2 regions of the Pseudomonas rhodesiae genome follow, and region 2 is predicted to be linked to the other one. Evidence: predicted binding sites of a transcription regulator. Region 2 holds the regulator's gene; the other holds the start of a gene.
The links. The regulator sigma-54, encoded in region 2, starts transcription at its own class of promoters, with help from an activator protein. The targets are predictions, from matches to a motif close to ANTGGCATNNANNTTGCTNT.

Region 1: the regulator sigma-54 is predicted to act here: its motif matches at 1,333-1,352, upstream of glnA (type I glutamate--ammonia ligase).

What each region holds. Positions count from the first base shown of each region.
Region 1 is NZ_CP054205.1:598,071-613,265, reverse strand. Features, by position in the region: gene thiI (tRNA uracil 4-sulfurtransferase ThiI) at 1-1,118, opposite strand, end outside; gene glnA (type I glutamate--ammonia ligase) at 1,453-2,859, shown strand; gene HRH33_RS02640 (chorismate mutase) at 3,065-3,610, shown strand; gene HRH33_RS02635 (cupin domain-containing protein) at 3,705-4,130, shown strand; gene glnL (nitrogen regulation protein NR(II)) at 4,421-5,506, shown strand; gene ntrC (nitrogen regulation protein NR(I)) at 5,503-6,939, shown strand; gene HRH33_RS02620 (hypothetical protein) at 7,384-7,824, opposite strand; gene HRH33_RS02615 (tRNA (cytidine(34)-2'-O)-methyltransferase) at 7,823-8,278, shown strand; gene secB (protein-export chaperone SecB) at 8,405-8,884, opposite strand; gene grxC (glutaredoxin 3) at 8,927-9,181, opposite strand; gene HRH33_RS02600 (rhodanese-like domain-containing protein) at 9,183-9,596, opposite strand; gene gpmI (2,3-bisphosphoglycerate-independent phosphoglycerate mutase) at 9,748-11,274, shown strand; gene HRH33_RS02590 (murein hydrolase activator EnvC family protein) at 11,459-12,754, shown strand; gene HRH33_RS02585 (S41 family peptidase) at 12,786-14,102, shown strand; gene HRH33_RS02580 (divergent polysaccharide deacetylase family protein) at 14,104-14,889, shown strand; gene HRH33_RS02575 (trypsin-like peptidase domain-containing protein) at 14,955-15,195, shown strand, end outside.
Region 2 is NZ_CP054205.1:1,188,847-1,204,041, forward strand. Features, by position in the region: gene pmbA (metalloprotease PmbA) at 41-1,387, shown strand; gene HRH33_RS05240 (hypothetical protein) at 1,540-1,935, shown strand; gene HRH33_RS05245 (class II fumarate hydratase) at 1,928-3,304, shown strand; gene HRH33_RS05250 (hypothetical protein) at 3,332-3,760, shown strand; gene HRH33_RS05255 (superoxide dismutase) at 3,762-4,373, shown strand; gene HRH33_RS05260 (ZIP family metal transporter) at 4,407-5,300, shown strand; gene HRH33_RS05265 (HPr family phosphocarrier protein) at 5,313-5,585, opposite strand; gene rapZ (RNase adapter RapZ) at 5,602-6,459, opposite strand; gene ptsN (PTS IIA-like nitrogen regulatory protein PtsN) at 6,462-6,926, opposite strand; gene hpf (ribosome hibernation-promoting factor, HPF/YfiA family) at 6,938-7,243, opposite strand; gene HRH33_RS05285 (RNA polymerase factor sigma-54) at 7,319-8,812, opposite strand; gene lptB (LPS export ABC transporter ATP-binding protein) at 9,005-9,730, opposite strand; gene lptA (lipopolysaccharide transport periplasmic protein LptA) at 9,730-10,263, opposite strand; gene lptC (LPS export ABC transporter periplasmic protein LptC) at 10,250-10,822, opposite strand; gene HRH33_RS05305 (KdsC family phosphatase) at 10,831-11,355, opposite strand; gene HRH33_RS05310 (KpsF/GutQ family sugar-phosphate isomerase) at 11,356-12,330, opposite strand; gene HRH33_RS05315 (ATP-binding cassette domain-containing protein) at 12,631-13,440, shown strand; gene mlaE (lipid asymmetry maintenance ABC transporter permease subunit MlaE) at 13,440-14,237, shown strand; gene mlaD (outer membrane lipid asymmetry maintenance protein MlaD) at 14,237-14,704, shown strand; gene HRH33_RS05330 (MlaC/ttg2D family ABC transporter substrate-binding protein) at 14,716-15,195, shown strand, end outside.

The sequences.
Region 1 (15,195 bases), 590 kb from region 2:
ATCGCCATGTCGAATTCTTTCTCTTCATGCTCCACGCGGTGACGCTTGGCGTGGGTCTTGGGGTTCACCGAAATGACCCCGCAGTACTCCGGCATATGTTTGGCAAAGTCGGCGGTGCCGATTTGCTCTGCCAGGTCGATGATGTCCTGCTTGTGACTGGCGATCAGCGGACGCAACACCAGTTTCTCGGTGACGCAGTCGATGATCGACAGGTTGGGCAGCGTCTGGCTGGACACCTGGGAAATCGCTTCACCGGTCACCAGCGCGTCGATCTGCAATTGATCGGCAATTCGGGACGCAGCGCGCAACATCATACGCTTCAATACTACGCCCATATGACTGTTATCGACTTTGCCGAGAATTTCTCCCAGCACTTCCTCGAACGGCACGCTCACAAATAGCACACGCTGGGAGCTGCCGTATTTCTTCCAGATATAGTGCGCGACTTCCATCACGCCCAATTCATGTGCACGCCCGCCCAGGTTAAAGAAGCAGAAGTGGCTCATCAGGCCGCGGCGCATGATCTGGTAGGCCGCCACCGTGGAATCGAAACCGCCGGACATCAATACCAGGGTCTGTTCCAGGGCGCCCAGCGGGTAGCCGCCGATGCTGTTGTGCTGGCTGTGGATCACAAACAACCGTTGGTCGCGAATTTCCATGCGCACTTCAATTTGCGGCGCTTTCAGGGAGATTCCGGCGGCGCCGCACTCGCGACGCAGCTTGCTGCCGACGTATTTTTCGACGTCCATCGAGCTGAAGGGATGCTTGCCGGCACGCTTGCAGCGCACGGAAAAAATCTTGCCTTCCAGCGAGCTGCCGTAGTGCCGTTTGCACTTCTCGGTGATGTCGTCGAAGTCGCCGAGCGGGTATTCGTCCACCTGCAGAAAATGCGCGATGCCCGGCATGCAGCTCAGGCGCTCGGTCATATCCTTCAAGGCTTTGGGGTCGGTAACACGGGTTTCCAGTTCGAGGTTGTCCCACACGCCGTTCACCACCACAGCCGGGTCCAGATCGCGGAGCACGGCACGGATGTTCTTGGCCAACTGACGGATGAAACGCGTCCGTACCGGTCGGCTTTTGATGGTGATCTCGGGGAAGACTTTAACGATTAATTTCATGGAAACAGCGCGCGCAGGGCCTGCCGAAAAAGGGGGGCGCGGATTATAGCGGAAATCGCTCAAGGTTTAACCAGTTAATATGCACCTCAAACGCCACGCACTAAAGCAGTGCGTTTAACACGAGCTGCGCCACATTGCGGTGCGCTGTTTTTGCGGTTTTGTCGCAATGCACCTTTATAGGGGCGTTTTTGGAACAGAAAACCCATGTTGGCGCACTGGCATGCAATTTGCTCTCTTGTGAGGCAGGTTGCCATGGCGGAGTATCCGCGCCGGCATCACCCACATTCTAAGGGCTAACTCCACTACCCCAGCCCGAAGCCACCCGGAGGACACTATGTCGAAGTCGGTTCAACTCATCAAAGATCATGACGTTAAATGGATTGATCTGCGCTTCACGGACACCAAAGGCACTCAGCACCACGTGACCATGCCGGCTCGCGACGCGCTGGATGAAGCTTTCTTCGAAGAAGGCAAAATGTTCGACGGTTCCTCCATTGCTGGCTGGAAAGGCATCGAAGCCTCCGACATGATCCTGATGCCGGACGACAGCACTGCCGTGCTGGACCCATTCACCGAAGAGCCGACCCTGATCCTGGTGTGCGACGTAATCGAGCCTTCGACCATGCAAGGCTACGACCGCGACCCACGTGCGATCGCCAAGCGTGCCGAGGAATACCTCAAGTCCACCGGTATCGGTGACACCGTATTCGTAGGCCCGGAGCCAGAGTTCTTCATCTTCGACGAAGTGAAGTTCAAATCCGACATCTCCGGCTCCATGTTCAAAATCTACTCCGAACAAGGTTCGTGGATGTCCGACCAGGACGTGGAAGGCGGCAACCATGGCCACCGTCCAGGTATCAAAGGTGGCTACTTCCCAGTTCCGCCATTCGACCACGACCACGAAATCCGTACCTCCATGTGCAACGCCATGGAAGACATGGGCCTGGTCATCGAAGTGCACCACCACGAAGTGGCCACTGCCGGCCAGAACGAAATCGGTGTGAAGTTCAACACCCTGGTAGCCAAGGCTGACGAAGTTCAGACCCTGAAATACTGCGTACACAACACTGCCGTAGCTTACGGCCGTACCGCTACCTTCATGCCTAAGCCTCTGTACGGCGATAACGGTTCGGGTATGCACGTTCACCTGTCCATCGCCAAAGACGGCAAGAACACCTTCGCTGGCGAAGGTTATGCCGGCCTGTCCGACACCGCCCTGTACTTCATCGGCGGCATCATCAAGCACGGTAAGGCCCTGAACGGCTTCACCAACCCTTCGACCAACTCCTACAAGCGTCTGGTCCCAGGTTTCGAAGCACCGGTAATGCTGGCCTACTCGGCTCGCAACCGTTCGGCTTCGATCCGTATTCCTTACGTGTCCAGCCCTCGCGCTCGCCGTATCGAAGCTCGCTTCCCGGATCCGGCAGCCAACCCATACCTGGGCTTTGCCGCCCTGCTGATGGCTGGCCTGGACGGCATCCAGAACAAGATCCACCCTGGCGACGCCGCCGACAAAAACTTGTATGACCTGCCGCCTGAAGAGGCCAAAGAGATCCCACAAGTGTGCGGCAGCCTGAAAGAAGCCCTGGAAGAGCTGGACAAGGGCCGTGCGTTCCTGACCAAAGGCGGCGTGTTCAGCGACGACTTTATCGATGCCTACATCGCCCTGAAAAGCGAAGAAGAAATCAAAGTACGCACCTTCGTACACCCACTGGAATACGAGCTGTACTACAGCTGCTGATCCGGTTGCGCTGCTTGACGTAGCGCGATGAAAAAGGCCTCCTTCGGGAGGTCTTTTTTTTGCCCGGAAATTACATAGCTCCGTATCTGCAAACCCAATCAAAAAGGTGGGAGGGAGCTTGCTCCCGATAGCGGTGGATCAGCTGATACAGGTGCTGGCTGACACTCTGCCATCGGGTGTAGCCCCTCCCACAAGGAGAACAGCCTTGAAACGTCGACTTGTGTTCGCTTTGTTATTGGTCAGCGCCAGCGCCAGCGCTGCGCCGCCCAGCCTGGAACCTTTACTCAACAGCATCACCGAACGCCTGGCCATCGCCGACCAGGTCGCGCTGAGCAAATGGGACAGCAAAAAGCCGGTAGAAGATAAACAGCGCGAACAGGAAGTGCTCGCCAACGTCGCCGCCCAGGCGCCCAACTACAAACTCGACCCCGCCGTTGCCGAGCAGTTTTTCGCCGCGCAGATCGAGGCCAACAAACTCGTGCAATACACGCGCTTGTCCGACTGGCAGTTCATGGGCAAGGCCCCGGATCTGCCACGCCCGGACTTGGTGGGTAAAATCCGCCCGCAGTTGGATCAGTTGCAAAAACGCCTCTTGCAGCAATTAGCCGACTTCGCCCCACAGCGCAACAACCCGCAATGCCCTCAATGGGTGGCCAGGGCGATTCACGAGCCGCTGCACGAGCCCTTGATGCAGATAGCAAGAGCCCGCGCCACTGGCGAGCTATGCCTCCAGGCACCCGCCAGCAAATAAATACGTGGACTACCTCATCCTAGGCACTTTCCGGCATCTTCCGATTGGGGGCTCACCCTAGCCTGACGGGTCATTGACCACACAGGATGGCCCCATGAACTCCCTCCACGGCTTGATCGCTGCAGCCGCGTGCTTGTCCGCGCTCGGCTGCACCACCCCACAACCGAATACGGCCCCCATCAAAACCGAGTTACTGCTGCAAAGCAGCGAGTCATGGGACGGCACGCCTTACACGGCTTACCCTTCGGGCGCTCCACAGTTGACCCTGATACGTCTCAACATCCCTGCCAATACCCAATTGCCGTGGCACTCCCATCCCATTCCCAATGCGGCGTATATCCTTTCCGGCGAACTGCTGGTCGAAGCCCGTGAGAGCGGTGCCACCCGCACATTGCGCCAAGGCGATACGCTGGCCGAAATGGTGGGCATCGAGCATCGCGGCAGTACGGGCGACACGCCGGTCGAACTGCTGGTGTTCTATGCCGGTAGCCCCGGTATACCGCTTTCGCAAACCCACTGACCGCCTTACGCAACGCAGGATCGTTTGCCACAAACGATCCTGCCTTCGCACTTGCTGAACAAACACAACCATTTCGCACTATATTGGTGCGACAAGTTGCACCCTACCCAACCCGCCAACCCATTTTGGTTCGAAACTTCACGATAAAGCTGGCAGAACGCCACAGTTTCGCGCCAAAACCCCTTATTTCAGGGCCTGCGCGCTTCTTTTCGGAGCCTTGGTTTGGTTTTTGCATTTTCTTGGTATCAGCGTGTGCCTCAAGCCCGCGCCTTGCTCCAAAAGAGGTCCTGATGACCATCAGCGATGCACTGCACCGTTTGCTACTCGACAACCTGACCACCGCGACCATCCTGCTCAATGACGATCTACGTCTTGAGTACATGAACCCGGCGGCGGAAATGCTCCTGGCCATCAGCGGCCAGCGCAGCCATGGGCAGTTCATCAGCGAATTGTTCACCGAGTCGGCCGAGGCCTTGAGTTCGTTGCGCCAGGCAGTTGAACAGGCGCATCCCTTCACCAAGCGCGAAGCGATGCTCACCGCCCTTACCGGCCAGACCCTCACCGTCGACTACGCCGTAACCCCGATCTTGAGCAACGGCGCCACCCTGCTACTGCTTGAAGTACACCCCCGCGATCGCCTGCTGCGCATTACCAAAGAGGAAGCGCAGCTGTCCAAGCAGGAAACCAGCAAGATGCTGGTGCGCGGCCTGGCCCATGAGATCAAGAACCCACTCGGCGGAATCCGTGGCGCGGCGCAGTTACTGGCCCGCGAGCTGCCGGACGAGAACCTCAAGGACTACACCAACGTCATCATCGAAGAAGCCGACCGCCTGCGTAATCTGGTGGATCGCATGCTCGGCTCCAACAAGTTGCCGTCGCTGGCGCTGACCAACGTGCACGAAGTGCTGGAGCGCGTCTGCCAACTGGTCGAAGCCGAAAGCCAGGGCTGCATCACCTTGGTGCGCGACTACGACCCAAGCATCCCCGACGTGTTGATCGACCGCGAGCAGATGATCCAGGCAGTGCTCAATATTGTGCGCAACGCCATGCAGGCCATCAGCAGTCAGAACGAACTGCGCCTGGGCCGCATCTGCCTGCGTACCCGCGCCCTGCGTCAGTTCACTATTGGTCACGTGCGCCATCGCCTGGTGACTAAAGTCGAAATCATCGACAACGGCCCGGGCATTCCTGCGGAACTGCAGGAAACCATTTTCTTTCCCATGGTCAGCGGCCGCCCGGACGGTACCGGGCTGGGCCTGTCCATCACCCAGAACATCATCAGCCAGCACCAGGGCCTGATCGAATGTGAGAGCCATCCCGGCCACACCACGTTCTCGATCTTTCTGCCACTGGAACAAGGAGCCCCATCGACATGAGCCGTAGTGAAACTGTGTGGATCGTCGATGACGACCGTTCTATCCGCTGGGTCCTGGAGAAAGCCTTGCAACAGGAAGGCATGACCACCCAGAGCTTTGACAGCGCCGACGGCGTGATGAGCCGCCTGGCGCGCCAGCAACCCGATGTGATCATCTCCGACATCCGCATGCCCGGCGCCAGCGGCCTCGACCTGTTGGCGCGGATTCGCGAGCAGCACCCGCGCCTGCCGGTGATCATCATGACCGCCCACTCCGACCTGGACAGCGCCGTGGCGTCTTATCAGGGCGGCGCGTTTGAATACCTGCCCAAGCCTTTCGATGTGGACGAGGCCGTGGCGCTGGTCAAGCGCGCCAACCAGCACGCCCAGGAACAGCAGAACCAGGAAGCGCCGCCGACACTGACGCGCACCCCGGAAATCATCGGCGAAGCGCCGGCGATGCAAGAAGTGTTTCGCGCTATCGGGCGCTTGAGTCACTCAAACATCACCGTGTTGATCAACGGCGAATCGGGTACCGGTAAAGAGCTGGTGGCTCACGCCCTGCATCGTCACAGCCCACGGGCGGCCTCGCCGTTTATCGCCTTGAACATGGCGGCAATCCCCAAGGATTTGATGGAGTCGGAACTGTTCGGCCACGAAAAAGGCGCCTTCACCGGCGCGGCCAACCTGCGTCGCGGTCGCTTCGAACAGGCCGACGGCGGCACCCTGTTCCTCGACGAGATCGGCGACATGCCGGCCGACACCCAGACCCGCTTACTGCGCGTGCTGGCCGATGGCGAGTTTTACCGCGTCGGCGGGCATACCCCGGTGAAGGTCGATGTGCGAATCATCGCCGCCACCCACCAGAACCTGGAAACCCTTGTGCACGCGGGCAAATTCCGTGAGGACTTGTTCCACCGCCTCAATGTGATCCGCATCCATATCCCACGCATGTCGGATCGTCGCGAAGACATCCCGACCCTCGCCCGCCACTTCCTCAGCCGTGCCGCCCAGGAGCTGGCCGTCGAGCCGAAGCTGCTCAAGAGCGAAACCGAGGAATACCTGAAGAACCTGCCGTGGCCCGGCAACGTGCGCCAATTGGAGAACACCTGCCGTTGGATCACGGTGATGGCGTCCGGGCGCGAAGTGCACATCAGCGACTTGCCCCCGGAGCTGCTGAGCCTGCCGCAGGACTCCGCGCCGGTGACCAACTGGGAACAGGCCTTGCGCCAGTGGGCCGACCAGGCCCTGGCACGCGGCCAGTCGAACCTGCTGGACAGCGCCGTACCGGCCTTCGAGCGGATCATGATCGAAACCGCCCTCAAGCACACCGCCGGTCGCCGCCGCGATGCCGCTGTATTGCTGGGTTGGGGGCGCAATACCTTGACGCGCAAGATCAAGGAACTGGGCATGAAGGTGGATGGCGGTGACGATGACGAGGGCGACGACGCCTGATCTCCAATCTACCGAGGTCTAATGTGCAGGGGGCTTGCCCCCGATAGCAGTAGATCAGTCACAACCTCTGTGCCTGATACACCGCCATCGGGGGCAAGCCCCCTCTCACATTTTGACCGTCACAGAGCTTCACGGTCGTGCACCGATTCAATGCACCATGAACCGGCATCGGGCACCGATACGAGCGCCTGAACACCACCACCGCTAAGCAACGCTGCTGAGTTTAAACCGCCAAAGCCCCGAATTCCGGGGCTTTGCGCTTTTCGGCATGATTTTTTGGCGAAACTTGCAAACTCTGGCACGCGCCCTGCAATAACCCTGGTACTACCCAGTTTCGGGGACCTTGGTACAGGCAGGCCGAGAATCCCCTCTTTAACACCGAAGCCTTCACGGCTTCACCCCGTTTTGGGAGCCCTGGTACAGGCAGGCCGGGAACTCCCTCTTTTATTGCCCTTGGAGATGGATCTCCAGCCGCCAGCGGCCGTCGACCTCAGCGCCTTTCCACTCTCCGCGCAACGGCCGCGCCGCCACCAGGTTCAGCAGCAAGCCACCATCGGTCTTGCGAATGCGCCAATTCACGTCCTTATCGTTGACCTTGAGCTGCCCACTGGCAGCCTTGCCCTGGGCGTCGAATAACAGCGCCACGGTGCCGTCGATATGTTCGCCGTGCAGTTGGGGCTCACTGTTGAACCACACCACCACGCCGTCCGGCGCCGTTTCGACCTGCTGCAACTCAACCGGGTCGGGAATGGTCAGGCGGCCGATCATCAGGCCCACCATCAAGCCGACAATCGCCAATGACCCCATAACCCTCGGCAATAGCTTCGGCCTTGGATCCTCTTCGGGGGTAGAATGCAGCGCATCTTTGCCTTCGGAGCCGTGCATGTTTCACGTCATCCTTTTTCAACCAGAAATTCCGCCGAATACCGGCAACGTTATCAGGCTGTGCGCCAACAGTGGCTGCCACCTGCATTTGATCGAGCCCCTGGGCTTTGACATGGACGACAAGCGTCTGCGTCGCGCGGGACTGGACTACCACGAGTACGCCACCCTCAAGCGCCATGCCGATTTGGCCAGTTGCCTGGAAAGCCTCGGCCATCCACGGCTGTTCGCGTTTACCACCAAAGGCTCGCGCCCATTTCATGATGCCCGTTTTGCCGAAGGCGACGCGTTTCTGTTCGGTCCGGAAAGCCGTGGCTTGCCCGCCGACGTGCTCGACGCCCTGCCCGACGGCCATCGCCTGCGCCTGCCGATGCGCGAGGGCTGCCGCAGCCTGAACCTGTCCAATACCGTCGCCGTGGCGGTCTATGAAGGCTGGCGCCAACTCGGTTTCAAGTAATACACAAAACAAATGTGAGAGGGGGCTTGCCCCCCGATGGCGAAGTGTCAGTCAACTTATGTGTGACTGATCCACCGCAATCGGGGGCAAGCCCCCTCCCACATTGGGTGCTGCGTCGGTTGCAGATTACTGAACCGTCGGCGCGCCTTCCTGCTGCATACGCTGCAGCTCTTGCGCGTACAGGGCATCGAAGTTCACCGGCGCCAGCATCAATGCGGGGAACGAACCACGGGTCACCAGGCTGTCCAGGGTCTCGCGAGCGTACGGGAACAGGATGTTCGGGCAGAACGCACCCAACGTGTGGCTCATGGAAGCTTCGTCCAGGCCCTGTATCAGGAAGATACCGGCCTGTTGCACTTCAGCGATAAAGGCCACTTCTTCGCCGTTCTTGACGGTAACCGACAGGGTCAGCACCACTTCGTGGAAGTCGCCTTCCAGGGCTTTCTGACGGGTGTTCAGGTCCAGGGCAACGCTTGGGGTCCACTCCTGACGGAAGATGGCCGGGCTTTTCGGCGCTTCGAAGGACAGGTCACGCACATAGATCCGTTGCAGCGAGAATTGCGGGCCTTGGGCTTCTGCTGCTTCAGTGTTCTGTTGATCAGTCATCGCAGATCCTTCTCTATCTTGGGGTCTTTAAGGGTTTGGGAGTCAGGCGGACAGCAGCGCATCGAGTTTACCGGCGCGCTCCAAAGCAAACAGGTCATCGCAACCACCGACGTGCCGGGTGCCGATCCAGATCTGCGGCACGGACGTACGCCCCGCTTTCTGGGCCATTTCGGCACGCACCTGGGGCTTGCCGTCGACCTTGATCTCTTCGAACGCAACGCCCTTCTTCTCAAGCAGGGCCTTGGCCCGCATGCAGTACGGGCACCAATCGCTGGAATATACGACGACCTGGCTCATATCACTTCACCAGCGGCAGGTTATCGGCGCGCCAGCTGCTGATGCCACCGGAGAGCTTGGCGGCGGTGAAGCCGCTCTTGAGCATCTCGCGGGCATGGGTACCGGCGTGCTGGCCCTGGGCGTCGACCAGGATGATGGTCTTGGCCTTGTGCTTTTCCAGCTCGGCCAGGCGGGCGATCAGCTTGTCCTGGGGGATGTTCAATGCGCCGACGATATGGCCGGTGGCGAAATCCTTGGCCGGGCGGATATCCACCACAACGGCCTCATCCTTGTTAACCAGTGCGGTCAGTTCCGACGTGCTCAGGCTGCGGCCACCACGGCTCATTTCATGAGCGATCAGCAGCGCCAGCAGAATGACAAAGGCACCCACGAGCAGATAATGGGCAGTGGCAAATGCAATCAGGTGATCAACCATCAAGGAGGTTCCAGGGCGTTAAAATGGCGGTAAGTATACACAGCCGCCAGGGGGGGCCAACCCCCGTAAAGCGGTGACGTGCTCGGAACTTCGCTTTAAACTGCCACTCCCTTTTCAATTGCCTTCCTTTATTAACGCCGCGAGAGGATCTATGACTACCACGCCTAAACCTTTGGTCCTGATAATTCTCGATGGCTTCGGACACAGTGAAAGCCACCACGACAACGCCGTATACGCGGCTAACAAGCCCGTCCTCGACCGCCTCACGGCCAGCGTACCCAACGGCCTGATCTCCGGTTCGGGCATGGACGTGGGCCTGCCGGACGGCCAGATGGGCAACTCGGAAGTCGGCCACATGAATCTCGGCGCCGGACGAGTGGTCTATCAGGACTTCACTCGCGTGACCAAAGCGATCCGCGATGGCGAGTTCTTCGAGAACCCGACCATCTGCGCGGCGGTGGATAAAGCAGTCGCGGCCGGCAAGGCCGTGCACTTCATGGGCCTGCTGTCCGACGGCGGCGTGCACAGCCATCAGGACCATTTGGTGGCCATGGCCGAACTGGCCTTCAAGCGCGGCGCCGAAAAGATTTACCTGCACGCCTTCCTCGACGGTCGCGACACACCGCCTAAAAGCGCGCAATCGTCCATCGAACTGCTGGATGCCACCTTCACCGCTCTGGGCAAGGGCCGCATCGCCAGTCTGATCGGCCGTTACTTCGCCATGGACCGCGACAATCGCTGGGACCGCGTCTCCCAAGCCTACAACCTGATCGTCGACGGCCAGGCCGAGTTCAACGCCGCCACCGCCCAGGAAGGTCTCGAAGCCGCCTACGCCCGCGGCGAGAGCGATGAGTTCGTCAAGGCCACCACCATCGGCGAGCCGGTCAAAGTCGAAGACGGCGATGCCGTGGTGTTCATGAACTTCCGTGCCGACCGTGCCCGCGAGCTGAGCCGCGTATTCGTTGAAGACGACTTCAAGGAATTCGAACGGGCCCGCCAGCCGAAAGTGCAATACGTCGGCCTGACCCAATACGCCGCCAGCATTCCCGCCCCCGCAGCTTTCGCGCCGGGCAGCCTGGACAACGTGCTGGGCGACTACCTGGCGAAAAACGGCAAGACCCAACTGCGTATCGCTGAAACCGAGAAATACGCTCACGTGACCTTCTTCTTCTCCGGCGGTCGTGAAGAACCGTTCCCAGGCGAAGAGCGCATCCTGATTCCATCGCCGAAAGTCGCCACCTACGACCTGCAGCCGGAAATGAGCGCACCGGAAGTCACCGACAAAATCGTCGACGCCATCGACCACCAGCGTTACGACGTGATCGTGGTCAACTACGCCAACGGGGACATGGTCGGCCATAGCGGCAACCTGGAAGCCGCAACCAAGGCGGTGGAATGCCTGGATACCTGCGTCGGCCGCATCGTCGACGCCCTGGAAAAAGTCGGCGGCGAAGCGCTGATCACGGCGGACCACGGCAACTGCGAGCAGATGTCCGACGAATCCACCGGCCAGGCTCACACCGCCCACACCACCGAGCCCGTGCCGTTCATCTACGTCGGCAAGCGCGATTTCAAAGTGCGTAAAGGCGGCGTGCTGGCGGATGTGGCACCGACCATGCTGATGCTGATGGGGCTGGAGAAGCCCAAAGAGATGACTGGCACCTCAATCCTGGTCTGATCCAAACAACAGTGTGAGAGGGCTTGCCCCTCCCACACTGGCTTATAAGTGTTTGGCAGATATCTTTTTGCCATACCACCGCCACTCGGCGCCTATCTTGTCCGCTTGCCCGAATTGGGCGTTTTTTTTGCAGCGCTTGGCGGGCATACTAGGCCGTCCCTTTCCCCTGGTGTCGCCCGCCTCTATGCTTCGCGCCTTGATTACCCTTGTTCTTGTCTGCCTGCTCCAACCGGCGTTTGCCGACGAGCGCGCACAAACCCAACAACAGTTGGACGCTACGCGTCAGGACATTGCCGAGCTGAAGAAGCTGCTTGGCAAACTCCAGGAAGAAAAATCCGGAGTGCAAAAGGACCTGCGCGGTACAGAAACCGAAATGGGCAAGCTGGAGAAGCAAGTCCAGGAGTTGCAAAAAGAACTAAAGAAGAGCGAGTCGGAACTGGAGCGACTCGACGCTGAGAAAAAAAAACTCCAGAGCGCACGCGTTGAACAGCAACGCCTGATCGCGATCCAGGCCCGCGCCGCTTACCAGAGCGGCCGCCAGGAGTACCTCAAGCTGCTGCTCAACCAGCAAAACCCGGAAAAATTCGCGCGCACCCTTACCTATTACGATTACCTGAGCAAGGCCCGTCTGGAGCAATTGAAGAGCTTCAACGAGACCCTGCGCCAGTTGGTGAACGTGGAGCAGGAAATCGCCAACCAGCAGTCTCAGCTGGAGGACCAGAAAAGCAGCCTCAATGCCCAGCGCGACGAACTGGACAAGGTTCGCAAGGAACGCCAACTGGCGCTGGCCAAGCTCAACGACGACGTAAAAGCCCGCGATGCCAAGTTGCAGGCCCGCGAGCAGGACCAGGCCGACCTGGCCAAAGTACTAAAGACCATCGAAGAGACCCTGGCCCGCCAGGCGCGCGAGGCCGAAGAAGCGCGGCAAAAAGCGCTGATCGCCCAGCAGGAAGCGGAAAAAAAGCGTCAGCGCGAAGCTGAACTGGCGGCCACCACCGACGCTCCGGCACCGCGCAAACCGGCACATACAGCGCCGGGGCCACTGGTTTCCAGCGCCGGCGAGTCCTTCGGCGGCCCCTTTGCTTCGGCGCGAGGCAAACTTCCATGGCCAGTTGATGGTCGACTATTGGCACGCTTTGGGGAAACCCGTGGCGATGACACCCGCGCCAAATGGGACGGGGTGATGATCAGCGCCGCCGCCGGCAGCCCGGTCCACGCCGTACACGGCGGGCGCGTGGTGTTTGCCGATTGGTTGCGCGGCGCCGGTTTGTTGGTGATTCTCGACCATGGCAATGGCTATTTGAGCCTTTACGGCCACAATCAGACATTACTCAAGTCGGCAGGTGATGTTGTAAAAGCCGGTGAGTCCATCTCCACTGTCGGTAACAGTGGCGGCCAGGACACCCCGGCGCTGTACTTCGCTATTCGTCAGCAGGGTCGCCCGAGCGATCCCGCACAATGGTGCAGAACCCAAGGATAAGGGTCGCATCTACATTAGGAGTTCGTTCGACATGCTGCATTTGTCCCGCCTCACTTCGCTGGCCCTGACGATCGCTCTGGTGATCGGCGCGCCTCTGGCTTTGGCCGACCAGGCCGCTCCGGCTGCACCCGCCGCCACCGCCGCGACCACCAAGGCGCCGTTGCCGCTGGATGAGCTGCGCACGTTCGCCGAGGTCATGGACCGGATCAAGGCAGCCTATGTCGAACCCGTGGACGACAAGACCCTGCTGGAAAATGCCATCAAGGGCATGCTCAGCAACCTCGACCCACATTCCGCCTACCTGGGCCCGGAAGATTTCGCCGAGCTGCAGGAGAGCACCAGCGGTGAATTCGGTGGCCTGGGCATCGAGGTCGGCTCCGAAGACGGCAATATCAAAGTGGTCTCGCCGATCGACGACACCCCTGCTTCCAAGGCCGGCATCCAGGCTGGCGACTTTATCGTCAAGATCAACGGTCAGCCGACCCGCGGCCAGAGCATGACCGAAGCCGTCGACAAGATGCGCGGCAAGATCGGCCAGAAAATCACCCTGACCCTGGTGCGCGACGGCGGTAACCCGTTCGACGTGACGCTGACCCGCGCGACCATCACGGTCAAGAGCGTGAAGAGCCAGTTGCTGGAGTCGGGCTACGGCTACATCCGCATCACCCAGTTCCAAGTCAAGACCGGCGACGAAGTAGCCAAGGCCCTGGCCAAGCTGCGCAAGGACAACGGCAAGAAACTCAACGGCATTGTGCTCGACCTGCGCAACAACCCAGGCGGCGTCTTGCAGTCGGCGGTGGAAGTGGTGGACCACTTCATCACCAAAGGGTTGATCGTGTACACCAAGGGCCGTATCGCCAACTCCGAGCTGCGCTTCTCGGCCACCGGTAACGACCTCAGCGAGAACGTGCCATTGGCCGTACTGATCAACGGCGGCAGTGCCTCGGCCTCGGAGATCGTCGCCGGCGCTCTGCAAGACCAGAAACGCGGCGTACTGATGGGCACCACCAGCTTCGGCAAAGGCTCGGTACAGACCGTGCTGCCGCTGAACAATGAGCGCGCCCTGAAGATCACCACCGCGCTGTACTACACGCCGAACGGCCGTTCGATCCAGGCCCAGGGCATCGTGCCGGACATCGAAGTGCGCAAAGCCAAGATCACCAACGAGATCGACAGCGAGTATTACAAAGAGGCCGACCTGCAAGGTCACCTGGGCAATGGCAACGGCGGCGCCGATCAGCCGACCGGCAGCGGCGCCAAAGCCAAGCCGATGCCCCAGGACGATGATTACCAACTGGCCCAGGCGCTGAGCCTGCTCAAGGGCTTGAGCATCACGCGCAGCCGTTGATATGCGTTTTGCCCTGATCATCGCCGTGCTGTGCAGCCTGGCAGGCGTCGCCCATGCGACGCCTGCCAGCGAGACACACAAAGCCTACCTGACCCTCATCATCGACGACCTCGGGCAAAACCTGCCCAGGGATCGTCGCGTGCTGGCCCTACCCGGCCCGGTAACCACCGCGATCATGCCCGACACGCCCCACGCCGCCGAATTTGCCCGCGAAGCGCACAAGGCCGGCAAGATCGTGATCCTGCACATGCCCATGGACCCGGCCACGGGCCCGTTCGCCTGGCACCCGGAGCTACCGATCGAAGAACTCGGCAAACGCTTGGAGGCTGCGTTCGACGCTGTGCCGTTTACCGCTGGCATCAATAACCACATGGGCAGCCGCATGACCGCCCAACCGCAGGCCATGGCCTGGTTGATGGGTGAATTGCAACGGCGCCACAAGTTCTTCGTCGACAGTCGCACCAGCGCACAAACCGTGGCCGCCGCCGAAGCACAGAAAATCGGCCTGGCCAGTGTCTCGCGGGATGTGTTTCTCGACGACGAACGCACCGAAGCGGCCATCACCACGCAGTTGCAAACCGCGATCAAGCTCGCTCACAAACAGGGCTCAGCGGTGATGATCGGCCACCCTTATCCACAGACACTGGCGGTGCTGGAACGTGAGCTGCCCAAGCTCAAGGCTCAGGGCGTCGAGTGGATCGATATCAAGTCGATGATCAGCGTGCGTAGCAACCGTGCGATGGCAGGCCACGGTCGAGACGGCACTTACCGGCCGGCCCCTAGATAACTACAGCTCGTCGCGCTTCCCGGTCCTGAATAGTGAACCCTCCGTTCACTCTTCAAGGGCATTTCATGAACACCATCAGCGTGGTTATTTCGGGGCTGCTGCTCGGTAGCCTCAGCGGCTTGCTGTATGCCGCACCCAAGGATTTCGGCGAAGGCTTGGTCAACCACCACTCAGCCCGCTTGCTGAGCAATGCACAGCATCAGCACGATCATTGGAGCGGCGTGGGTCGCATCAGAAACGAAAACCAAACCCTCTGCACCGCCAGCCTACTGGACACTCGCAGCGCCGAAGGCATATCCGGGCCGG
Region 2 (15,195 bases):
GATGGCCTTAACCGAAAGCAGAATTTGAGTGGAGAAAACCATGAGTGCAGCCCAGAGCGTCGGTCCGCAAGCGTTACCGGCACTGCAGGAACAAGTCGAGCAGATTCTTGCCGAGGCCAAGCGCCAGGGGGCCAGTGCCTGTGAAGTCGCGGTGTCGCTGGAGCAGGGGCTGTCGACGTCGGTGCGTCAGCGGGAAGTGGAAACCGTTGAGTTCAATCGCGACCAAGGGTTTGGCATCACCTTGTATGTGGGGCAGCGCAAAGGTTCGGCGAGTACCTCGGCCAGTGGCGCGGAGGCTATCCGCGAGACGGTCGCCGCTGCATTGGCGATCGCCAAGCACACTTCCGAGGATGAAAGTTCGGGTCTGGCCGATAAAGCCCTGATGGCCAAGGATGTGAAGGACTTTGATCTGTTTCATGCCTGGGACATCACCCCGGAACAGGCCATCGAGCAGGCGCTGGTCTGTGAGGCCGCAGCGTTTGACGCCGATTCTCGGATCAAGAACGCCGATGGCACCACGCTCAATACCCACCAAGGCTGCCGTGTATACGGCAACAGCCACGGTTTTATCGGCGGTTACGCGTCCACTCGCCATAGTTTGAGCTGCGTGATGATCGCCGAGGCCAATGGCCAGATGCAGCGGGATTACTGGTATGACGTGAACCGTCAGGGCGAACTCCTGGCTGACCCTGTCAGCATCGGCCAGAAGGCCGCGCAGCGTGCCGCGAGCCGCCTGGGCGCGCGTCCGGTGCCGACCTGCGAAGTGCCGGTCCTGTTTTCTGCGGAACTGGCCGGCGGTTTGTTCGGCAGTTTCCTCGGGGCGATTTCCGGCGGCAATCTGTATCGCAAATCCTCGTTCCTGGAAGGGGCAATCGGCCAAACGCTGTTTCCAGAATGGCTGACCATCGATGAGCGCCCGCACTTGATGCGTGCCATGGGCAGCACCTCGTTCGACGGTGATGGCCTGGCGACCTATGCCAAGCCGTTCGTCGAGAAAGGCGAGTTGGTGTCCTATGTGCTGGGTACTTATTCCGGTCGCAAGCTCGGTTTGCCCAGCACCGCGAATGCGGGGGGCGTGCATAACCTGTTCGTGACCCACGGCGATGAAGATCAGGCGGCGCTGTTGCGGCGTATGGGCCGCGGCCTGCTGGTCACCGAGTTGATGGGCCATGGCCTGAACATGGTCACCGGTGACTATTCGCGCGGCGCGGCGGGGTTCTGGGTGGAGAACGGCGAGATTCAGTTTGCCGTCCAGGAAGTCACCATTGCTGGCAATATGCGTGACATGTTCAAGCAAATCATTGCGGTGGGAAATGACGTAGAGCGGCGCAGCAACATCCACACCGGTTCGGTATTGATTGAGCGGATGACTGTCGCCGGCAGCTGATCCTTCCGACTGACCGCCCACAAAAAAGGCGCGCCATCTCACAGATGGCGCGCCTTTTTTGTGGGCGGCTGAAAAGTCGACTTAACGCTCAAGCTTGTTTTGATTCTCAATATCATTTAATAATAAATATCATTATCGAGCGAGCGTGGATCATGAATTCTGTCCTGCACGAGGATCCTTACCTGGAAAGTTGGCGCTGGATGAGCCGTCAGATCCGCTGCGGTCTGGACCCCAACGAGCCGCGGCTGATCGAACATTACCTCAGCGAGGGTCGATACCTGGCGTGCTGCACGGCAACGCACCCGTGGACCATCGCTGAAACCTCGTTTCGCCTGTTGATCGACACCGCCAGTGATATCGCCTTGCCCTGGCACTGGCGATCACTGTGTCTGGATCAAGCCTGGCGCCCGTTGCGCGACCTGGAAAAACTCTCTCATTGCGCCTGTCGCCTCAAGCGCTGGCAGGCCTTTGCCTGGCAGTTGGCAACGTGCCAGTTGCTGCCGTCCCTTTCTGTTTCTGACCTGGTGCAAGGATCTTCCGATGAGTAACACCCGTATCGAACGCGACAGCATGGGCGAACTGCATGTCCCCGCCGACGCCCTGTATGGCGCCCAGACCCAACGCGCGGTGAACAATTTCCCGATCAGCCATCAGCCAATGCCCGCGCAGTTCATTCGCGCGCTGATCCTGGCCAAAGCGGCGGCTGCCAAGGTGAACGTGGAGCTCAAGCAAATCAGCGAAGGGCAGGGCAAGGCCATCGTCGATGCCGCCCAGGGCTTGCTGGAAGGCGATTACATGCGCCATTTTCCGGTGGATATCTTCCAGACCGGCTCCGGCACCAGCTCCAATATGAATGCCAATGAAGTGATTGCAACCTTGGCCAGCCGTTTGCTGGGTGAGGCGGTCAACCCCAATGACCATGTGAATTGTGGCCAGAGCAGCAACGACATCATTCCCACCACTATCCATGTGAGTGCCGCACTGGTCCTGCATGAGCAAACACTGCCGGCCCTGCTGCATCTGGTGCAGGTGATCGAACACAAGGCTGAAGAGGTTCACCCCTTTATCAAGACCGGCCGTACGCACCTGATGGACGCTATGCCCGTGCGCATGAGCCAGGTACTCAACGGTTGGGCGCAGCAACTCAAGGCCAATATCGGCCACTTGCAGGATTTGCTGCCCAGCCTGCAAGCCTTGGCCCAAGGCGGGACTGCGGTGGGCACTGGCATCAACGCGCATCCGCAATTCGCGGCGCGCTTCAGCCAGCAACTCAGCAGCCTGACCGGCGTTAAGTTCACGCCGGGCAAGGACCTGTTTGCATTGATTGGCTCCCAGGACACCGCCGTCGCCGTTTCCGGTCAGTTGAAAGCCACTGCGGTGTCGCTGATGAAAATCGCCAATGACCTGCGCTGGATGAACTCCGGTCCGCTGGCAGGTCTGGGTGAGATCGAGTTGGAGGGGCTGCAACCGGGCTCGTCGATCATGCCGGGCAAGGTCAATCCGGTGATTCCGGAAGCGACCGCCATGGTCGCAGCGCAGGTGATCGGCAATGACGCCGTGATCACCGTCGCCGGTCAGTCCGGCAATTTCGAGTTGAACGTGATGCTGCCGGTCATTGCCCAGAACCTGCTCAACAGCCTGCAACTGCTGGCCAACTCCAGCCGCCTGCTGGCCGATAAAGCCATCGCCAGCTTCAAGGTCAACGAAGCCAAGCTCAACGAGGCGTTATCGCGCAATCCCATTCTGGTGACGGCGCTCAACCCGATCATCGGTTACCAGAAAGCCGCTGAAATCGCCAAGAAGGCCTATCAGCAGGGGCGTCCGGTGCTCGATGTGGCGCTTGAACACACCGATTTGCCGCGCAGCCAATTGGAAACGCTGTTGGACCCGGAAAAACTCACCGCCGGCGGCGTGTAATCACCCGCCCTGCTTTGGAGGCTCACCATGGAGCACTGGAAACGCACGATCGAACGGGCTAATCGATGCTTCATGCAGGGCGAATGGGTGGACGCGCGCGAGGCGTATCTGCAGGCCCTTGCCCTGGCCCAGGTGCTGTTCGAACGCTGGGCGGATGCCGACGAGGCCGTGGCAGCCTGCGTGATTTCCCATCACAACCTCGCGGACCTGCACCTGCGCCTCAACCAGCCGGAAGAAAGCGCGGAGTACTTGTGCGCCATTCACCAACGCTTGCTGCAGACCATGCAGGACCCACGCCTCACCCCGCAACTGCGTGAGGCCGCAGCGCGCCAGAGCAGCAAAACCTACGTTGAACTGTTGAATTTCATCAGCGAGCACGGCGAGTACCCGCGTACCCATCGCTTGCTCGGAGGTGCCGCAGCCCAACCGACCACGCCTCACTACGGAGCACACTGATATGGCTTACACCTTGCCTGCCTTGCCTTATGCCTATGATGCCCTGGAGCCGCACATTGATGCGCAAACCATGGAAATTCACTACACCAAGCACCATCAGACTTACATCAATAACCTCAATGCAGCGGTGCAAAGCACTGAGTTCGCGGAATGGCCGGTCGAAAAACTGGTCGCCAGCGTACAACAACTGCCGGAAAGACTGCGCGGGGCTGTGATCAACCAAGGGGGCGGGCACGCCAACCATTCTTTGTTCTGGGAAGTGATGTCGCCCCAGGGCGGCGGCAAACCGGAGGGCGTGCTGGGTCAGGCAATTGACCAGCAGTTGGGCGGTTTCGAGCGTTTCAAAGAGGCGTTTACCAAAGCGGCGCTGACCCGCTTCGGCAGTGGCTGGGCCTGGTTGAGCGTCACCCCGCAGAAGACACTGGTGGTGGAAAGCAGCGGCAATCAGGACAGCCCGCTGATGAATGGCAACACGCCGATCCTTGGCCTGGACGTCTGGGAGCACGCGTATTACCTGCGCTATCAGAACCGCCGCCCGGAATACATCAATGCCTTCTACAGTGTTATCAACTGGCCAGAAGTCGCCGCCCGCTATCAGGCTGCCATGGCTTGATGCGTCTCTCCATGACAAGCACTAAGGCCGACTATGGGCACTGACACTCTGGCGATCGGCAGCGTGCGATTGTTTCGTTATGCATTTGGCTCGCTGCTGCTGTTGGCAGGTACTGCATTGCTGGTGGCCCATGGTCTGGCCTGGCTCGACTTGGAACCGCGCATCCTGCGGGCGCTGCAGGGTGGTTCGATTTGCGCCCTGGGCACTGCACTGGGCGCGGTGCCGGTATTGGTGATAAAGCGCATGCCGGCTGCCTTGAACGATACGTTGCTAGGCTTCGGGGCGGGTGTGATGCTGGCTGCCACCGCGTTTTCGCTGGTGGTGCCGGGCATCGCGGCAGCTGAAAGTCTTGGGCTTTCGCCCTGGGGGGCCAGTGGCCTAGTCAGCTTCGGGATCATGCTGGGGGCGTTCGGGCTTTATTTGGTTGACCGCAAGGTCTCAGGCGCCAGCCCGGAAATGCTGGTGGGTACGCCGGAGCACCCGGTGATTGCGCCACGCATCTGGCTGTTTGTGTTTGCGATCATTGCCCACAACATTCCGGAAGGCATGGCGGTGGGCGTATCGGCGGGGGGCGGTATGCCGGATGCCGATAGCCTGGCCATGGGCATTGCTTTGCAGGACGTACCCGAAGGCTTGGTGATTGCGTTGGTGCTGGCGGGTGCGGGCATGTCGCGGGTCAAGGCCTTCATGATCGGCGCCGCGTCGGGGCTGGTCGAACCCGTGTTTGCCGTGCTCTGCGCCTGGCTGGTAAGCCTGGCGGAAATGCTGCTGCCCCTTGGGCTGGCGCTGGCCGCTGGGGCGATGCTGCTGGTGGTCACTCACGAAGTGATCCCGGAGTCGCGGCGCAATGGCCACGAAAAGCTAGCCAGCCTGGGGCTATGTATCGGGTTTTGCGTGATGATGGCGATGGATACCGCGTTGGGATAAAGCGCCGGGAGGTTATTCCCCTTCGTCGAAGAAGTTGTTGATCAACTCCACCAAGGCGTCCATTGCCTCTTTTTCTTGATCGCCTTCGGTCTCCAGGTGAATCGTAGTGCCCTTGCCGGCCGCCAGCATCATCATCGCCATGATGCTTTTGCCATCAACCATCGACTCCGGCGTGCGTCCTGCGCGGATTTTGCAGGGGTATTTTCCAGCAACGCCGACAAATTTTGCCGAGGCCCGGGCGTGGAGGCCCAGCTTGTTGATGATTTCAATTTCACGAGCGGGCATCGCGTGAGTGTTCCTTTCAGCTGAGGTCGCGGTGGCGAACCTGGACGTTCTTGAGGGTTTGTTGCAGCACCTGACCCAGGCGCTCCGTCAGGTAAACCGAGCGGTGATGGCCGCCGGTGCAGCCGATGGCGATGGTCACATAGGCTCGGTTGCTTGCGGCAAAACGTGGCAGCCACTTGAGCAGGTAAGTGGAGATGTCCTGGAACATCTCCTCCACATCCGGTTGCGCCGCCAGGTAATCAGCGACCGGCTGATCCAGCCCGGACTGATCACGCAATTCCGGCTTCCAGTAAGGGTTCGGCAGGCAACGCACATCGAACACCAGATCGGCGTCTACCGGCATGCCGCGCTTGAACCCGAAGGACTCCACCAGAAAGGCCGTACCAGGCTCCGGCTGGTTCAGCAGCCGCAGCTTGATGGCATCGCGCAGTTGATACAGGTTGAGGCTGGTGGTGTTGATCTTCAGGTCGGCCAGATCGATGATCGGCCCCAGCAGCTTGGTCTCGTCCTCAATCGCTTCGGCAAGGGAGCGGTGGGGGCTGCTGAGCGGGTGGCGCCGCCGGGTTTCGGAGAAGCGCTTAAGCAGGGTCTCCTCGTCGGCATCCAGGTACAGCACATCGCAGTGAATATGCTTGGCGCGCACTTCCTCCAACAGCTCAGGGAACCGGGAAAGGTGGCTGGGCAAGTTGCGGGCATCGATCGACACGGCAACCAGCGGCTGCGCTAGCTCAGTATGGATCAATGCGCGTTCGGCCAATTCCGGCAGCAACCCGGCGGGCAGGTTGTCGATGCAATAAAAGCCACTGTCCTCCAGAACATTCAGGGCAGTACTTTTACCAGAGCCGGAGCGGCCACTGACGATGATCAAACGCATGATTACTTCTCGTTTTGTTCATCCAGAACAACCTGATAGAGCGCTTCATTGCTGCTGGCGCTGCGTAGTCTGTTACGTACTTCCTTGCGATCAAGCATGCTGGCGATCTGCCGAAGCAGCTCCAGATGCGCATCGGTGGCAGCTTCCGGGACCAGCAGGACAAACAGCAGGTCGACCGGTGCGCCGTCGATGGCGTCGAAATCGATGGGGGCTTCCAGATGTATCAGAGCGCTTATCGGATCTGCGCAGCCTTTGAGGCGGCAGTGTGGAATCGCGATGCCGTTACCAAAACCGGTGGAGCCCAGTTTTTCACGGGCGACGAGCGCCTCGAAGACATCTTGCATCTCCAGATCCGGCACTTCGCGGGCGATCAGGTTGGCAATTTGTTCGAGGGCTTTTTTCTTGCTGCCGCCCGGCACGTTCACGAGGGAACGGCCGGGGGTCAGGATAGTTTCAAGTCGGATCATGGGGGGGAGAGTTAACGACCTGTACCTTGCATCAGGTGCAGATTCTTTTCCTTATGCTTTATGAGTTGGCGGTCGAGCTTTTCGTACAGCGAGTCAATCGCGGCATACATGTCGTCATGTTCGGCATTGGCGACGACTTTGGCATTCGGTATGTGCAGGGTGGCCTCGATTTTCTGCTTGAGCTTATCGACCTCCATGATGACCTGCACATTGGTAATTTTGTCGAAATGCCCCGCAAGCTTGTTCAGCTTGCTCTCGGTGTACTCACGCAGGGGCTTGGTGACTTCCAGCTGGTGTCCACTGATGTTGACTTGCATACAGCTTCTCCTTCGTTGCCAGTGCATAAAGCGGCAGGCCGGGATGCCTGCCACTGGAACGCTATGGCCCGCCCGTCACATCAAACGCTTACGCTCGCTGGAAGGCGCGATCCCAAGGGATTCGCGATATTTGGCGACGGTTCGACGGGCGACCTGAATGCCTTGTGCCTCCAGTAAACCAGCGATCTTGCTGTCACTCAACGGCTTTTTCTGATTTTCCGCGGCAACCAGTTTTTTGATGATCGCGCGGATCGCCGTGGACGAGCATTCGCCGCCTTCGGAAGTGCTGACATGGCTGGAGAAAAAGTATTTCAGCTCATAAATACCCCGTGGGGTATGCATGAATTTCTGCGTGGTCACCCGTGAAATTGTCGACTCGTGCATGCCGACCGCCTCGGCGATGTCATGCAGCACCAGCGGTTTCATCGCTTCGTCGCCGTATTCCAGGAAGCCGCGCTGATGCTCGACGATCTGGGTGGCGACTTTCATTAGGGTTTCATTGCGGCTTTGCAGGCTCTTGATGAACCAGCGCGCTTCTTGCAGCTGATTGCGCATGAAGGTGTTATCGGCGCTGGTATCGGCGCGGCGCACGAACCCGGCATATTGCGGATTGACGCGCAGGCGCGGCACCGATTCCTGATTCAGCTCCACCAGCCAGCGCTCGTTGTCCTTGCGTACGATAACGTCCGGGACAACGTATTCGGCTTCGCTGGACTCGATCTGCGAGCCTGGGCGAGGGTTGAGGCTTTGCACCAGCTCGATGACCTGGCGCAGCTCGTCTTCCTTGAGCTTCATGCGTCGCATCAGTTGGCTGTAGTCGCGGCTGCCCAGCAGATCGATGTAATCGGTGACCAAACGCTGGGCTTCGCTGAGCCAAGGGGTCTTGGCGGGCAACTGACGCAATTGCAGCAGCAGGCACTCGCTGAGGCTGCGGGCGCCAATGCCGGCAGGCTCGAACTGCTGGATGCGGTGCAGGACGGCTTCGATTTCGTCCAGCTCGATATCCAGTTCCGGGTCGAAGGCCTCAAGGATCTCCTCAAGGGTTTCGTCCAGATAGCCCTGGTTGTTGATGCAGTCGATCAGGGTCACGGCGATCAGCCGATCGGTGTCCGACATCGGCGCCAGGTTCAACTGCCACAACAGGTGGCTTTGCAGGCTTTCGCCGGCGGACGTCCGGGTGGTGAAATCCCACTCGTCATCGTCGCTGCTGGGCAGGCTGCTGGCGCTGGTCTGGTAGACGTCTTCCCAGGCAGTGTCCACGGGAAGCTCGTTGGGAATACGCTCGTTCCATTCACCTTCCTCCAGGTTATCCACCGTCGGGGCGGTTTCCTGATAGGAGGGTTCCTGCACATCGGAGTTGGGTTTTTGCTCGATGTTGTCAGCCAACGGATCTGCATTATCGAAGTCGTCGCCTTCTTCCTGGCGTTCGAGCATCGGATTGGACTCCAGAGCTTCCTGGATCTCCTGTTGCAGGTCCAAGGTCGACAATTGGAGCAGGCGGATGGCCTGTTGCAGCTGCGGTGTCATCGTCAGCTGCTGGCCCATTCTCAGGACTAGCGATGGTTTCATGGCAGGGGCTTAACACCTTATTCGCCGGCGCAATGCGCCATCCACGACAGGGCGCGTGAGCGCCAAACATAAGCAAATTATATGCCTGATATCGGGGGCTTTGCCTAGAGCGCGGTAACAATAAAAATCCAGAGGCTTTCATTGCATCCGCGCACCAGGCTAACGTCCTGCCAACGCCTTGTTAAAGGCTGTTTACAGGCGGAACTCGTGGCCCAGGTACACTTCCTTGACCAGTTCGTTGGCCAGGATGGTGGCGGCATCGCCTTCGGCGATCAGTTGACCATCGTTGACGATATAGGCGGTTTCGCAGATATCGAGGGTCTCACGTACGTTATGGTCGGTAATCAATACCCCGATGCCCTTGGCCTTGAGGTGATGGATGATCTGTTTGATATCGCCAACCGAAATAGGGTCGACGCCGGCAAACGGTTCGTCCAGCAAGATGAACTTGGGCGCGGTGGCCAGTGCGCGAGCAATTTCCACGCGACGACGCTCACCACCGGACAGGCTCATGCCAAGGTTGTCGCGAATGTGGTTGATGTGGAATTCCTGCAGCAGGCTTTCCAGCTCCGCGCGACGGCCATCGCGGTCAAGCTCCTTGCGAGTCTCCAGGATCGCCATGATGTTGTCGGCGACCGAGAGTTTGCGGAAGATCGACGCTTCTTGCGGAAGATAGCCGATACCGGCGCGGGCGCGACCGTGCATCGGTTGGTGGCTGACGTCCAGATCGTCAATCAGCACGCGGCCTTGGTCCGCTTGAACCAGGCCGACGATCATGTAGAAACAGGTGGTCTTGCCGGCACCGTTGGGGCCGAGCAAGCCGACGATCTGGCCGCTGTCGATCGACAGGCTGACATCGCGCACAACCTGACGGCTTTTATAGGCCTTGGCCAGATGCTGGGCTTTCAGGGTTGCCATTACTCGGCCTTCTTCTTCGGCTGGATAACCATGTCGATGCGTGGGCGCGGTGCGCTGACCTTGGTGCCGTTGGCGCGGCCCGCCTGGGCGACCTGAGTCTTGGTGTTGTACACGATCTTCTCGCCTTCGGTGGAGTTACCGTCGGCGCTCAGCACCTTGGCCTGATCGATCAGCACAATGCGGTTCTGCTGCGCATGATACTGGATGGTCTTGCCATAGCCCTTCATCGGGCCTGGATCTTCTGCCTTTTGCTTCTGTTCGAAGTAGGCAAGGTTGCCCACCGACGTCACCACGTCGATGTCGCCTGCCGGGGTGCGCGTCAGAGTTACCGTGTTGCCGGTGATCTTCATCGAGCCCTGGATAATGATCACGTCGCCCTTGTAAGTGGCAACGCCTTGCTTGTCATCCAGCTGAGCATCGTCAGCCTGGATGCGGATAGGCTGCTCGCTATCGTTCGGCAGAGCCCAGGCGCTCACGCTTCCCAGTGCTGCGCCAAGACCGAGCAAAATCGGGAGAGTTTTAACGAGCCTCATACTGTCCTCTTACGTTCGATAGCAGGTGTATCCTGCTTTCTTTCAAATACGCTTTCATTCCCTTGCCAGTCGATACACCGCCAGCGCCGTCGATTCTAACGTCTTGCTCGGTCTGCGCATATTGCTTCTGTGGGAATACGGTCATGCGACTGCTGGTAATAATGGTGTCGCGGTTCTGCGCATCGGTACGCGCGACGCGCACCGAGTCGATCAGTTCGACTTCGGTGCCGTCGGGGTTCACCTCGCCACGCTTGCTAGTGACGTGCCACGGAAACTCCGTGCCGCGATACAGGTTCAAGTCCGGATTGGTCAGTAGGGTCACCTCGCTGGCCTTCAAATGTTCGACTTTGTCCGAGGTCATTTCGTATTGCACCTTGCCATCGGGCAGGAACTGCACGCTGTAGGCGTTGGTGGCGTAATAGTCGATAGCCCCATCGTCGACCTGCGCCACAGGTCGGTCGAGAAACCGCTCCGGGCTGATATTCCAGTAGCCCACCGCCAGGAACAGCGCGGCGATGACTCCGAATAACAGGAAGTTGCGAATCTTTTTGCTCAGCATAAAACGCTCTATAGGTAGGCGGCGTGGGCCGCTTCAAGACGGTCTTGGGCGCGCAGTATCAGCTCGCAGAATTCGCGGGCGGCACCTTCGCCGCCACGGGCAGTGGTGATGCCATGAGCGTGCTCGCGAACGAACGCCGCCGCGTTGGCCACCGCCATGCCCAGCCCGACCCGGCGGATCACCGGCAAGTCGGGCAGGTCGTCACCGAGGTAGGCGACCTGTTCATAGCTTAGGTTGAGTTGGCCCAACAGTTCGTCCAGAACCACCAGTTTATCCTCGCGGCCCTGATACAGGTGAGCAATCCCCAGGTTTTGCGCGCGACGTTCCACCACTGGAGTCTTGCGACCGCTGATAATGGCGGTCTGTACCCCGGCCGCCATCAGCATCTTGATGCCTTGGCCGTCCAGCGTGTTGAATGTTTTAAATTCGCTGCCATCTTCCAGGAAATACAAGCGGCCGTCGGTCAGCACGCCGTCAACGTCGAAGACGGCCAACTTGATGTGCTTGCCGCGCTGCAACAGGTCGTTGCTCATTTACATCACTCCCGCACGCAACAAGTCGTGCATGTTCAAGGCGCCGATCGGGCGGTCGTCACTATTGACCACCACCAGCGCGCCTATTTTGTGGTCTTCCATGATCTTCAGCGCTTCGGCTGCCAGCATGTCAGGGCGCGCGGTCTTGCCATGGGGCGTCATCACCGCATCGATGGTGGCGGTATGGATATCGATGGTGCGGTCCAGGGTCCGACGCAAATCACCGTCGGTGAATACGCCGGCCAGGCGGCCATCGGCTTCGAGGATCACCGTCATGCCCAGGCCCTTGCGGGTCATTTCCATCAATGCGTCCTTGAGCAGAGTGCCGCGTTGGACGTGGGGCAGTTCATCGCCCGAATGCATGACGTTCTCGACCTTCAACAGCAGGCGACGGCCCAGCGCACCACCCGGGTGGGAAAACGCGAAGTCCTCGGCGGTAAACCCGCGGGCTTCCAGCAGCGCCACAGCCAGGGCATCACCCATGACCAGCGCGGCAGTGGTGGAGGAGGTCGGGGCCAGGTTCAGTGGGCAGGCTTCGTGGGCTACATGCACGTTCAGATTGACTTCGGCAGCCCTCGCCAGGGTCGATTCGGGGTTGCCGGTGATGCTGATCATCTGGATGCCCAGGCGTTTGATCAACGGCAACAGCGTCACGATTTCGTTGGTGGTGCCTGAATTAGATAGGGCCAGGATGATGTCATCCTTGGTGATCATGCCCATGTCACCGTGGCTGGCTTCGGCCGGATGCACGAAAAACGCCGTGGTGCCGGTGCTGGCCAGGGTGGCGGCGATCTTGTTGCCGACATGGCCGGATTTGCCCATGCCCACCACGACAACGCGACCCTTGCTGGCCAGAATCATCTCGCAGGCGCGTACGAAATCCGCGTCGATATGGGCCAGCAAACCTTCTACGGCTTCAAGCTCGAGGCGGATAGTGCGTTGTGCGGATTGAATAAGGTCGCTGGATTGGCTCATGTCTGAAATCGTATAGCCTGACGAAAAGTCGGCGATTATAGCGGTAATGTTCAATTCCCTCACGCAAGTTCGTCAGGGTTTGTTCGGTAGTCGCCTGAGATTCATGCTCAGCAACGTTTTTTCCTGGCCCCGAAACTGAACTGGCGCTGTTCCGGCCTTGGGGGCGTTGTACCAGCAGTGATATAGTTCGCGGCCAGTTCGGTCCGCTCAGTCCCTGTGGCTATCTATATTGCGCAGCCGTTGCAAACGTTTGTCGCATAGATGGTGTCTGAGTGAGAAGCTGCATCCCAAGGAGTTTAGATGAGTGCCGATAACGCCTACGCGGTCGAGCTGAAGGGACTGACCTTCAAGCGCGGGACGCGCAGCATCTTCAATAACGTCGATATTCGCATTCCCCGCGGCAAGGTCACCGGCATCATGGGGCCTTCCGGTTGCGGCAAGACCACCCTGTTGCGTTTGATGGGCATGCAATTGCGCCCGAACGCCGGTGAGGTGTGGGTCAACGGCCAGAACCTGCCGACGCTGTCGCGCAGCGATCTGTTCGATGCGCGCAAGCACATGGGCGTGTTGTTCCAGAGTGGGGCACTGTTCACCGACCTCGATGTTTTCGAGAACGTGGCGTTTCCGCTGCGGGTGCATACGCAACTGTCCGATGAAATGATCCGTGACATTGTTTTGTTGAAGCTCCAGGCCGTGGGCCTGCGCGGCGCCATCGACCTGATGCCTGACGAGCTGTCCGGGGGCATGAAGCGTCGCGTCGCACTGGCGCGCGCCATTGCCCTTGATCCCCAGATCCTTATGTACGACGAGCCCTTTGTTGGTCAGGACCCGATCGCCATGGGGGTGCTGGTGCGCCTGATCCGTCTGCTCAACGATGCATTGGGGATCACCAGTATCGTGGTCTCCCACGACCTGGCGGAAACCGCGAGCATCGCCGACTACCTGTACGTCGTCGGCGATGGTCAGGTGTTGGGGCAGGGCACGCCTGAGGAATTGATGAATGCCGACAACCCGCGCATTCGCCAATTCATGACCGGCGATCCCGACGGCCCCGTGCCTTTTCACTTTCCGGCGGCGGACTACCGCGCAGATCTTCTGGGGAAGCGCTGATGCGCAAGACATCTCTTATCGAAAAGGTTCGCCTTTTCGGTCGCTCGGGCATCGACATCGTCGAAGTGCTGGGTCGCTCGACGATTTTTCTATTTCACGCGTTACTGGGCCGCGGCGGCATTGGTGGCGGTTTTGGTCTGTTGATCAAGCAGTTGCACGCAGTGGGTGTGATGTCCCTGGTGATCATCGTGGTCTCCGGGGTGTTCATCGGCATGGTATTGGCGTTGCAAGGCTTCAATATCCTGTCCAGTTACGGCTCGGAGCAGGCGGTGGGGCAGATGGTGGCCCTGACACTGTTGCGCGAGCTGGGGCCGGTGGTTACGGCATTGCTGTTCGCCGGGCGCGCGGGTTCCGCGCTGACTGCCGAAATCGGCAATATGAAGTCCACCGAGCAGTTGTCCAGCCTGGAAATGATCGGCGTGGACCCGCTCAAATACATTGTTGCCCCGCGCCTGTGGGCTGGCTTCATTTCTCTTCCATTGCTGGCGATGATCTTCAGCGTGGTAGGCATCTGGGGCGGTTCATGGGTCGCAGTGGACTGGCTGGGCGTCTATGACGGCTCCTACTGGGCCAACATGCAGAACAGCGTGACCTTCAACGGTGACGTGCTCAACGGCATCATTAAGAGCATCGTATTTGCCTTTGTAGTGACCTGGATCGCCGTATTCCAAGGCTATGACTGTGAACCCACCTCAGAAGGGATCAGTCGCGCCACCACCAAGACCGTTGTGTACGCCTCGCTGGCGGTACTGGGCCTTGACTTCATTTTGACCGCCTTGATGTTTGGAGATTTCTGATGCAAAACCGCACTGTGGAAATCGGTGTCGGCCTTTTCTTACTGGCTGGCATCCTGGCTTTACTGTTGCTGGCCCTGCGGGTCAGCGGCCTGTCGGCCAGCCCTACCGCCGACACATATAAACTTTACGCATATTTCGACAATATCGCCGGTTTGACTGTCAGAGCCAAGGTGACCATGGCCGGCGTGACGATCGGCAAGGTCACGGCAATCGATCTGGATCGTGACAGTTTCACGGGGCGAGTGACGATGCAGTTGGATAAGAAGGTCGATAATCTGCCGACCGACTCCACTGCGTCCATCCTCACCGCGGGTCTGCTGGGCGAGAAATACATCGGTATCAGCGTGGGCGGTGACACAGAGCTGCTCAAGGATGGTTCGACCATCCACGACACGCAGTCGTCGCTGGTACTCGAAGACCTGATCGGTAAATTCCTGCTCAATACGGTCAATAAAGACGCCAAATGAGGAATCTGTACATGATCTCTACCTTGCGACGTGGCCTTCTGGTGCTGCTTGCAGCGTTGCCTTTGATGGCTAACGCGGCGGGTTCTGCGCACGATCTGGTGCAGGACACGACCAACAAAATGTTGGCTGACCTGACGGCTAACAAAGAACAGTACAAGCAAGACCCGAGTAAGTTTTACGACGCACTCAATTCTATTGTTGGTCCGGTGGTGGATGCTGAAGGCATCTCCCGCAGCATCATGACGGTCAAGTATTCGCGTAAGGCGACGCCTGAGCAGATGCAGCGCTTCCAGGAAAACTTCAAGCGCGGCCTGTTTCAGTTCTATGGCAACGCATTGCTTGAGTACAACAACCAGGGCATTACCGTTGCGCCAGCCGGCGACGAATCGGGTAATCGCACCAGCGTCAATATGAGCGTCAAAGGCAACAACGGCGCGATCTACCCGGTGCAATACACCCTGGAGAAGATCCAAGGCGAGTGGAAGCTGCGT